Regions from separate parts of the Mastigocladopsis repens PCC 10914 genome, predicted to be linked through region 2. Evidence: riboswitches for the same ligand, from Rfam matches in the RefSeq annotation. Region 2 holds a riboswitch; each other region holds the start of a gene.
What was found. A riboswitch is a leader RNA that binds a small molecule or an ion and turns the genes downstream of it on or off. The one in region 2 is predicted to bind cyclic di-AMP.

Region 1 (3,626 bases), on a different contig from region 2:
GTCGTGCTTCTGCTTCGGTTACGTTTCTTTGAGTATTAAGGCGTTTGTACTTCGCGATTTGGGCAAAACTCATCCTGCCCTTCATCACCATATCTAGGACTTCGTAATACGAGGGTGAGAATTGTTGCAAGAGGTCGAGCGCAGCTTGAATTTCAGCCAAATCAGTTTCGATTTGCTCCTGTGCAATAGTAAACGTAGGCTTATCGGTTTTTTGTAGAGCATGGCTCTCTGCTTGTTCTGCCCTGTGTAGCAGCATTTTGAAGCTCATCCAGCGCAGAAGAGGTGTCATGCTATTAATACTAAGTTCAGGAATACCATAGTTGATAACAGCGAGCGTGAGCATGGCACGCCAAAGACAATCTCCAACAATTTCTTTTTGTCGCTTGAGTCGCTCCTCAACTATGTAGTCCTTGAGTCCTTCTTCCCTATGATTCTCCACAAGCCCCAATTGAACTGCATAGCGCCTTGTAGCTTCTGACCAACACCACCAGATAGAAATAGGCGCTTCCAAGAATGCTTTGAGACGGGAATGAATTGGAGTTTCCAGCACCGATGCATCACGTCCAATCCGTTCAAGGAACTCAGAAGCGGATATTTTTTCTCTTGCTGCTTTGTCTTTGATGGCATCCCAAGCGTTTTGGGTAATGGAAAGACTTCTGACTGTTTTTTTCTGTTGGTTGCCTGTCTCCTCTGTCTTGGTGTTTCTTTTCATGGTTTTAGAGGGATGCTCCTTATTAAAATCTATATAATTTATATAATTAAATAGATTACTAAATTAATATTTTATTGTGAAACTTGTAAAAATAAAAGTTGTTTGCTATATTCAAATAATCTAAATAAAGTATAAATACTTTCAAAAAGCAAAAAAGCATATCTGCCTAATACTGTTTTGCCTTATTGCCTTTAGGCGTATATGGTAATACGGAGCGGAGGAACCAAATGATTGTGGGGCTAATACTGTGATTTTTCCAGGATGGACACCTTTCAGTCCTAGCCCGTCAGCTAACTTCGTCGGCATTGAGAGGAGGCTGAACGAATATCATTTTTATCGAATGGTGTTCTATTCAGTGTTTTTGGTTTTTTGCTTGTTCTAAATTTCTAGTGGTACTGACTTAGTAACTTAGTAATCGAAAAATCCCGAACCCCAAATTATTACTCTTAGAGTTTGAGCCGAATATATTATTCCAATCAATCGGTTATCACGAAATCTAGAAGTCAACTGTTTTCGGGTTAACTGAGTAACTGTAGGCTAAACAATAAGAATAATTTTGGCGTAGGGATTCACTTGTCAATAAAGGAGAAGCTAAATGAAAGTGAATCCGTTCACAGGTATATCACAAGTCCAAAAAAGAAAGCTAGGGCAGCAAAGGCTTTATTTAAGGATACGTAAATTTCAAAATTTACTTCGCACTCCATCTGTAAAAGTTGGTTCTGCTCTTTCTGGAGCATCCATAATATTAATCATATCACCATTATTATCTAAGCAGGGAATTGATTGGTTTAATGTTTGGCAAAATATGGGTTTTAACTTGCTAGGTGCTGTCTGTGCTTTTGTGGCTTTTGATATTGTTTTTCGTCGTCTAAAAGAATTAGATGAACAGCAAGGAGTGGAGCTAGATTTATTTGACAAGTCTGACTTTATTACTACAATCATGGAAACAAAATCTTTCACAAAATGTTCTCCTCATCCTATAGCTTCTATTAGAATATTGGAAACCTGGACAGAATTATTGAGAGATAATAGTTACAAAGAAAAATTTACTCAAGCCATTGTCAAATATATTGAAAACAATAATCATGAGATTGAAATTTTATTTCTTAATCCAGAAAACAGAGATTTGGTAGAAGCTCGTTCCATAGAATTACAAGGTTTATCAGAGGAATTTAATGATATTAATATTGCAGAAAAAATTTATATAAATTTACGAGAAATACAGAAAATAATTCAAAAATTAGAAGTGAACGGAAATCAAGATAAATTAAAGGTTAGATTGTACAATACTAGCCCATCCCTAGCTATTTATATGTGTGCTCCAAATTTGTTCGTTACCTTCTTTCGCTCTGGGAAACTGACGACAATGAGTAAGCAGTTAAAACTACATATAGATTCTCCTGTAGGTGCATTTATTAATGAAAGGTTTGAGGAGATATGGCAAGATGCCAAAACTATATCTCTAGAAAATTGTCTGTACGTAACAGTAGACGTTATTCAATACGGTAGAGTTCAACGTACTTATGATAAAGTCAAGTATGTTCTATGCGACCAAGGCTATTACCTCCAAAATGCCAAATTGTTCCAAGATATTGCCAATAAAGCAGATATAAATATCCGAATTAATGGTAGAGTATTTAGACAAAATGATGTAGCTATGGATGATTTACCAGATAATGTGAAAAAACTTTTCCGTAGCAAATATATGAGTTATGGTGAGTTATTTATTTTTATAGAGTTACTAAAGTGAAACAGTGAAACTGAGTCAGCTAAAAAAGAAATAGTTATTAGTTTGCATTGTAAACTTATCACTTTAATGACAACTTGAATACAAGTACCCAAATTTATTGATGGAGAATGAAGAGTGTTTCCTTAATATTGTTCTTCAAGTCCTTAAAATCCTTCTTAAGGTTGCCCTTATTATTTACTTAATGACCAATCAAGGTTGTTGTGCAAAGCCAACAATATCTGATGAAAATTTTCATATGACTTGCCTGAATCAATTAAATATTCAGCTATCTTGACTCCTGTTTTGAGTTGACTCACAATATCTTCATGAAGATTTGGTACTTTCTCCCCAGCTACTAGTAACAAACCCGCGTTTGCTACCAAAAAATCTCTTTTTGATTTAAAGTATTGTTTATCTCCAGAGAGAATTTCCCAAAAAATATTCATTTCTTCTTTGATTTCTTGTTCTGCTTTAATCTCTTCTATGTTGACTCTTTCAAGACCAATATCCTCTGGTGAAAACTCAGCAATTGTGATACTTTTTGAGTCAATTTTGATTATGAGATTGTTAGGGATGTCTTTTTCTTGATTGACAGATGCATTAGATATTTCATCAATTCCGTCATAACAATGATAAATTATACCTTTACTTCCCAAGTGTAGATATATGCCAAGGACATAAGGTATCATTCCTAAGTGACACACTCCTGTAGAGTGATGAACTGGATTTAATACCTGTGCGTTTGGAGCAACTATTTTAAAAATATCTATATCTAGAGATATATCTGTTCTTTTTAAAATTTCTTGCCAATTTTCTTTTGTAGGTTTGTATTTACGATTAATCTCTATTAAATTTTGATACCATAGCTGTTTTCTTGCTTCTATGAGCTTATCTGAATATGGAAATCCCAAATCGGCAAGTGAAACAAAGGCGAAATTATACCTAACAAGCAATTCTTTCAAATAAAAGGGGTTAACTTGAATGTGGTTATATCCAAGTTCTGTTATTGCTTGAGAACTTCCATGCTGAGAAGTCACATTTGTTGTTCCAGTCTTACAGATAGTTACCAGAGGAGTAACAATAATAGATGCGCTAGTAGTAGCGTGCATTGTTTTAATAAAATCTCCTCCACTACCAAATGCATGGTCATGAGAAATTAAGTCGAGACTATACTCTTTGTCTTGG
Region 2 (3,626 bases):
ACAAACTCGGCACCTAACTCTCCGTATTGTCCTGCACTAAGTTGAACTGTATAAGCCCGCCCACCTACACGCTCCTGTGCTTCAAATACTTGGACATCCATGCCTGCGCGTACCAGTTCATAAGCCGCACTCAGCCCCGCTAGTCCTGCACCAATGATAATAGTTTGAGATGGCATCGCTTAATTCCCTAAAAACATCAATAAGAACCAAATTATCAGGCTAAATCTGTTCCTTCATGACTGCCATTTGCCGATAAATAAGAACAACTGTGTAAAGCTTGCTTTTGTCAGCATTCTCACATTTGGATCTGCATTTTAATTCATTTGAGAAGTGCTAAGCTAATGAGCATTCAAGTTGCATAGAGCTAGGGCTGAAGCCGTTACTACAAGCGAATCATCCAGGAAAAATGAATGACGATTAGCTTATAAGTCTTCAACCGGACATGATTATGATATGAGACCCCCGCCACGGATAAATCCGGGGGCTTGTTACTCGTGTGCTACCTACTCGCCCAAAATCCATTCTGGATTCTGGCGACTGACGTCACAACTACTTTCAAAGATTAACAGAGCGCATTCTGACTGTGCCATTGATGATAGCTGCGGTCTTATCCCTCTTGTGTCACTTTCCGAGTATTGTGAATAAAAGAATCAAAAGATAAAACTCTACAAGGTAAGTAGGGCAATGAATGTAGAATTACAAATCCTGAAACATTTGGCAAGAGATGCTAACCCAACAGTTGCGATCGTAATTGAGAGCTGGTGAGCCAGCGCGTTCCGGGGGCCCCTCCGGGTATGCCTGCGGCACGCCTGACGGCGTTGGCGTACCCTGTCCGCAGGACTTACACCAGTCGCCTGGGTCGGGAAACCCTCCTGCATAGCGCTGGTTCACCGCAAGGCGCTGGCTCGTCCATCTGTGGTTCATTATTTCTTTGTGTACTTCACCCAATTGCAAACCGCTATAGTTAGCTTTATTTGTGCCGACCTACTTAGAACATTAGCAAATCTATTGTTATTTAATTAGGAGATTATGTCATGATATTTAACTACTGTGTCATGTTAGTTAACTAGTAGCTCAACGAAATATTTTGCTAAAAATTATTTTTTGTATTTTCTTTATTTAAATAACAAATTTACTTTATTCTTTATTCCGCTATAAAAAATTAGTCTCTTTAGCAAGAGATTGCATTATGATATTATCAAGCTAATATAAACTAAGGTCTGTCTTGAAAGTCCAAAATGTCATGTTGTTAGCGAAGCTTCTCTAACAACATGACAAAATGTCTAGTTTGCAGATATGCCATAGCAATCTACTTATAATTGAATTGCTATTTTCGTTAAAAATGCCTTATTCATATCTCTTCTATAGAGAATGATTCATTAAGTTTTGATTGATGAAAATTTCTATTTTTTGATTAATTTATGTGTAACAGTTACTTTTTTTCTACCTACAATGTATAATCAGGATAACGTTTATGCTGGAAAGACAATATAACCCTAATTCTTTTACCAGGCAAGCATCGTCAAATAATGTTGTTAAGTGTTTGCATAATTTGCAATGGAACATATTAGACCACATTAGTGCTTGTAGTTAGTAGGAGTCACTCTTGAAAGAGGTTGACTTGAATCACGCTTACACGTTAAATTCTTAACAAATCTACATCAGTCTGCCTAATCCACGGTTTGCCCTAAACATTCTGTTTAGTTGGGGTATGCCAGGAGCGGAGGAACCAAGTTTGGGGCTTATTTCATAAAAGAGTGAAAAATGAAGAATGAAAAAAGACAAAATTACTGAAATTTTTGCTTATATCTTCTTTGTTCCTTCTTCTCTCTTCTGTGAGGGGGACATCTCTCAGTCCTAGCCCGTCAGCTAACTTCGTCGGCATTGAGAGGAGACTGAACGAGCAGCATTCTGACAAGTAATGCCTTGTTCGCGTCAGTGTCCTTGGCTGGTATCTGTGCGCTTCGTTGTACCTGCCCTCGACCTTGAGGATGAGGATAGTATTATCTTCTCCTTGGTATATGAGGCAGGAAAAGTTGCCATATGGTGAAGTTGAACTATGTTACCGACCAAAAAACATCGCATAGCTCTGATTTCTGTTGATGGAGATCCTGCTGCAGAAATTGGACAGGAAGAGGCTGGGGGACAAAATGTCTATGTGCGTCAAGTAGGTCATGCGCTTGCTCTGCAAGGTTGGCAAGTGGATATGTTCACTCGCCGAAGTAGTGCAGAGCAGGTTGCGATTGTGCAACATGAACCTAATTGTCGAACTATTCGGTTAAAAGCTGGACCTGCTGAGTTCATAGGGCGAGATCGCTTATTCGAGCATCTGCCTGAATTCATTGCAGAGTTCCAAGCATTCCAGCAGGAGCAAGGATTCCAGTACTCTCTGATTCATAGCAACTACTGGCTGTCCTCTTGGGTAGGTATGGAACTGAAAAAGCAGCAACAGTTGATTCAGGTACATACCTATCACTCTCTAGGAGCCGTCAAGTACAGCGCTGTTGCTGATATCCCGGCAATTGCTACCAAGCGACTAGCTATTGAAAAAGCCTGTCTGGAGAGTGTGGATCGAGTTGTTGCAACTAGTCCTCAAGAGCAGGAACATATGCGAAGACTCGTTTCCACTCAAGGGCAAATAGAACTGATTCCCTGTGGGACTGATGTCGATAAATTTGGTCCAATTCCACGAGTTGCGGCACGGCAGGAGTTAAGAATTGCACCTGATGTCAAGATGGTTCTCTACGTTGGTCGCTTTGATCAGCGCAAGGGGATCGAGACACTGGTGCGAGCCATTGCAAGGTCTAGTTTGCGGGATCAAGCTAACCTACAACTAGTTATTGGGGGTGGAAGCCGTCCCGGTCACAGCGACGGGATCGAGCGCGATCGCATCGCAAGCATCGTGGCTGAACTTGGACTGGAAGATTGCACAACCTTTCCAGGTCGCTTAAATGATTCTGTTCTTCCCTTCTACTATGCAGCCGCAGATGTGTGTGTTGTACCCAGTCACTACGAACCTTTTGGTTTAGTTGCAATTGAGGCAATGGCTAGTCGGACTCCAGTCGTGGCTAGTGATGTTGGAGGGTTGCGGTTTACAGTCGTACCTGAAATCACTGGATTACTCGTTCCTCCTAAAGATGAAGTTGCTTTTGCCAATGCTATTGACCGCATTCTGACCAACCCAGATTGGCGAGAGCAATTAGGTGAGGCTGGTCGGCAACGTGTAGAAATTGCCTTCAGTTGGCATAGTGTGGCATCCCGATTGACTCAACTCTACAATCATCTGCTGGCTCAAACCATACCCACAAAGGAGACCAAATCTCAAGTGGCAGCTTAATTTCTACAGCTTTGACCAAAACAGTTCTGAGGAGCCAGCCGCGTGCGGAGGTTCCCTCTGAAGAGAGAGATTCTGCCATTTGCCACAGCCATCAGGCAGAATCGCCCCCAAACATTACAAAACAAGCCTCTACCCTTTTACATTAGGGAGTTATCAATATGCTAAATATCGGAGATTACGCACAGCATCAAATGACGGGGCAGATAGGTCAAGTTATCGGTTATGGGCATCAAATACTTCATGGAGTCTATCTAACGACCCTAAAAGTACGAGCAACCAACAACAAGGG
Region 3 (3,626 bases), 1.9 Mb from region 2:
GGTTTTGGGATTTTCTTTAATGAAAGACTCCATCACGCCTAGAAGTCTATCTGGGTGTCCTTGCCAGATTTCCTTACCCTGAGCGAAGGTAAAGCCAATTCCGTCATTGCCAGTAATTGCCCGTGTATTCCAAGGTTCTGCCACCATATAACCTTGCATTGCCCCAATCCGCATATTCACCACCATCTGCGGCGGTGGAATAATGATAATGCGAAATTCTTTGTCGGGAGCAACTCCAGCAGCAGCAGCTAAGTAGCGGATAAAGTATTCATAAATAGCTGAACTTAGCACCACTGCCCAAACTCGTTGCTCGGATGGTAATTTTTCAAAGTAATTGCGAAAATCGCGCCCGAACTCTTCCAAATTGCCGTTATAGTCTCGCCAAGGACGCAACCCCGAATTCCACATTGCTTTATTCATCGTCATGGCGTTACCGTGACGGTGAATTGTCATTGCCGCACACAAAGGTGCATGACGTGCGCCTTCTGCACCTGTTCTAGCATTCGTCACCGCACCACTCACGACTGGCGAAGCATCAAGGCGACCAAAAATAATGCCGTCACGAGATGTCCCCCAGCTAGCCTCGCGGCTGAGGGTGACATTCAAACCATACTTGCGGAAAAACCCTTTCTCCCAAGCTACGGCAAAGGGAGCGCAGTCATTCACCGGCACATAGCCCACTGTAATGTTAGGTTTTTCCAGTGTCTTGGGGTCTACGACTGGTTCCACCGCCAATGCTGCTGATGAGATTCCTTTGGGCGCACGGTTAGCATTAATGGCACAAGAAGAAAGTCCACTTGCAAATGCTGTTGCTCCCAGTCCTTTGACAAAGTCTCTTCGCGTCCAGTTATTTGTGTTATGGTCACTCATGAAAAACCTCCTGCGGCTGCGAAATCACTCATTAACCACGAAGGTACAAAAGTTTTTTGTCGTATCCTTCCTCGCCCTCTATGGTCTGTTAGCTCTTTGTCCTCAGATGCGTTGGGTTACTAACGCACCAATACTAAAGGTGGTGACTCTACGCTGCGTTACACTGCGTTAACGCACCCTACACCTGATTATTGAGTGTTGACAAATAGCTAGTTTGAAGTTATGGGGCGACGAGTGACTAAAGCTTGTATTTTACCGATGGCGTAATCAAGAAATAGCCCTGTTAAGCCAATCACCAGCACGGCAAGAAAAACGGAGTTTAGGTTCAGGCGACTCCATTCATCCCAGACAAAAAAGCCAATTCCAATACCGCCTGTGAGCATTTCTACAGCGACGATAACTAGCCAAGCAATTCCTAAACTAATCCGCAAACCTGTAAAAATATAAGGCAAACTTGCGGGCCAGATGATTTTTGTAATTCTTCGCCAACGGGGCATTTCCAGAACTCTTGCCACATCTAGATAATCCTTGGGAACACTGGAAACTCCCAAGGCAGTGTTAATGATTGTGGGCCACAAAGAGGTGATGAAAATGACAAATATTGCGGATGGATCTGCCAAATTGAAGATTGCCAGGGCAATAGGAAGCCATGCCAAGGGTGATACTGGTTTGAAGATTTGAATGACGGGATTGAGAACCATCAGTGCTGTTTTGGACATCCCAATCAGAAAACCAACGGGAATTGCAACAATAGCACCTAGCGCAAACCCTAACAATACCCGTCGGATACTTGCTATCAGTAACCAGCCAATACCTAGATTTCCAGGTCCTCTTTGGAAGAATGGGTTGAGGATGTAATCTAAATTTGCGACCAACGCTTCAGGCGGGCTGGGCATCAATTCATGGTTTGCAAGGGCAATAATCCACCATACAACAATAACACCCAAAAAACCAATCAAAGGAAACAAGAAGGCATCCCGTATTATCACGGGTTTAGCATGTTTCCAAGCTGTTCGACCAGCAACTGCCAATATGGCAGCTACATTCAGTTGAAATATCATTTGTGACCTCAACAGACTCAAGCGCAGGTACAAGTAATCTGAGCAGTACCAGCCAAGGATACTGATGAGATCAGAACATTATACATACATTATACATAATGCTGTCTCTTCAGTCTCCTCTCATTGCCTACGAAGTTAGCTGACGGGCTAGGGCTGAGAGATACCCCTCTCATAGAAGCAGAAACAACAAGGAAGAAAGATACACTTATTCCTAGTTCTTCACTCTTTTTTTCTTCTTCTATGAGATACGCCCCATACTTTGGTTCCTCCGCTCCAACTTACGCAATGCGATTCATTGGATTAGGCTGACTTACTCTTATTTTTGATAAATTTAACATTGATACATAGTAGCGTCAAGCTACCTTAAGATATAGTTTTTTGCCTTGAAAACAAGTATCTTTGAATTGAGTCAATTCATCTGTATTAAGATATATAAATCTTAGCTAAAAATCATGTATTTTTATGCTGAGTCATCACATACTTTTAATAACTAAATGTAGCACCTCTCTACATGGATAATAAAAGATTTTTCTCTGCTATTATGTTTATCCACTGATAAGTGATGAAAGATTTTAGTCAATTGCTGCAGGATAAAACTCGGACGATTATAGAACAGTGGGTGGAAGCTGTTCGACAAGATAAAAAGATTTCTAGCACCAATAATTTATCTCGCACAGCTATTGAAAACCATCTTAGCCATATCCTCTTGGCGCTGGCAACAGTGCTTTCTCAATATCAAGATGATCAAATCCAACCCATAATTCAAGCGAGTTTGCATCATGGTATTCTCAGGGCAGAGCAAGGTTTTGATGCAGCAGAAATTGCAAGAGAGTATCGTCTCTTACGTAACATAATATTTAGAACTTTAGAATCAGAATTACTGGAAGCCTCAGCACAAGACGTGATGCGAGCTGTGCGTTTGATTGATATGGTGTTGGATGAAGCAATCGCCTACTGTTTCCAAAGTTACACACAACAGCGATTGGCAGAAGTAGAGCAGTTGCAAAATCAACTCACCCTCAACAATCAGGAACTCACTCGCTTGGTGCGGGCAAACCAAGACAACATATCGCATTTGGCACACGAACTCAAAAGCCCTTTAACTTCGATTATTGGTTACTCTGATTTGTTTTTGCGCCTCCAACGCCAAAAATCCGAGGAAAAAGACACCCTTAGTCATCTAGAGCATGTTGAGCGCGTGCTACGCAGTGGGAGACTATTACTCCACCTGATTAACGATGCACTAGAGATTTCCCGTTATGATGCAGGGCAGATGAAACTGCAGCCAGAACCAACCAGTGTGCATGAATTAATTAGAAATGTCTCCGAAATGTTGGAGCCTTTGGCTGCTAATAAAAATTTACAAATGAGAGTTGAGTGCGATTCGGCTTGCGCCGATAGCTCCGCTTCACGCGCTCCTGAAGAAGTTCTCACAGACCCGTTACGGTTGCAGCAAATTGTAACAAATCTTGTCAGTAATGCGATTCGCTACACAGAGTCGGGAAGTATAAAAATTACGTGTAAAACCTTGGGCGTGGACAAATGGACTATTGCAGTCTCCGACACTGGGATTGGTATTGAACCAGAAGACCAAGCGCACATTTTTGAACCCTACTTTCGCATCCCTTATGGCACTAAGTCCTTCCTTCCTGATAGTACCGGCTTGGGCTTGGCGATAGTTTCACGGCTGGTAAA

Region 1: it holds a riboswitch for cyclic di-AMP, as region 2 does, so the genes downstream of both, MAS10914_RS0100660 (hypothetical protein) here and MAS10914_RS0123700 (glycosyltransferase family 4 protein) in region 2, are expected to answer to the same signal.
Region 3: it holds a riboswitch for cyclic di-AMP, as region 2 does, so the genes downstream of both, ntrB (nitrate ABC transporter permease) here and MAS10914_RS0123700 (glycosyltransferase family 4 protein) in region 2, are expected to answer to the same signal.

Annotation. Positions count from the first base shown of each region.
Region 1 covers NZ_JH992900.1:98,927-102,552, forward strand. The annotation lists gene MAS10914_RS0100655 (hypothetical protein) at 1-712, opposite strand, end outside; cyclic di-AMP (ydaO/yuaA leader) riboswitch at 881-1,032, shown strand; gene MAS10914_RS0100660 (hypothetical protein) at 1,308-2,462, shown strand; gene MAS10914_RS0100665 (hypothetical protein) at 2,633-3,626, opposite strand, start outside.
Region 2 covers NZ_JH992901.1:4,872,535-4,876,160, reverse strand. The annotation lists gene MAS10914_RS0123705 (flavin monoamine oxidase family protein) at 1-176, opposite strand, end outside; gene MAS10914_RS34615 (hypothetical protein) at 697-924, opposite strand; cyclic di-AMP (ydaO/yuaA leader) riboswitch at 1,674-1,899, shown strand; gene MAS10914_RS0123700 (glycosyltransferase family 4 protein) at 2,060-3,337, shown strand; gene MAS10914_RS0123695 (hypothetical protein) at 3,496-3,626, shown strand, end outside.
Region 3 covers NZ_JH992901.1:2,994,662-2,998,287, reverse strand. The annotation lists gene MAS10914_RS0115470 (ABC transporter substrate-binding protein) at 1-870, opposite strand, end outside; gene ntrB (nitrate ABC transporter permease) at 1,080-1,931, opposite strand; cyclic di-AMP (ydaO/yuaA leader) riboswitch at 2,041-2,248, opposite strand; gene MAS10914_RS0115460 (sensor histidine kinase) at 2,494-3,626, shown strand, end outside.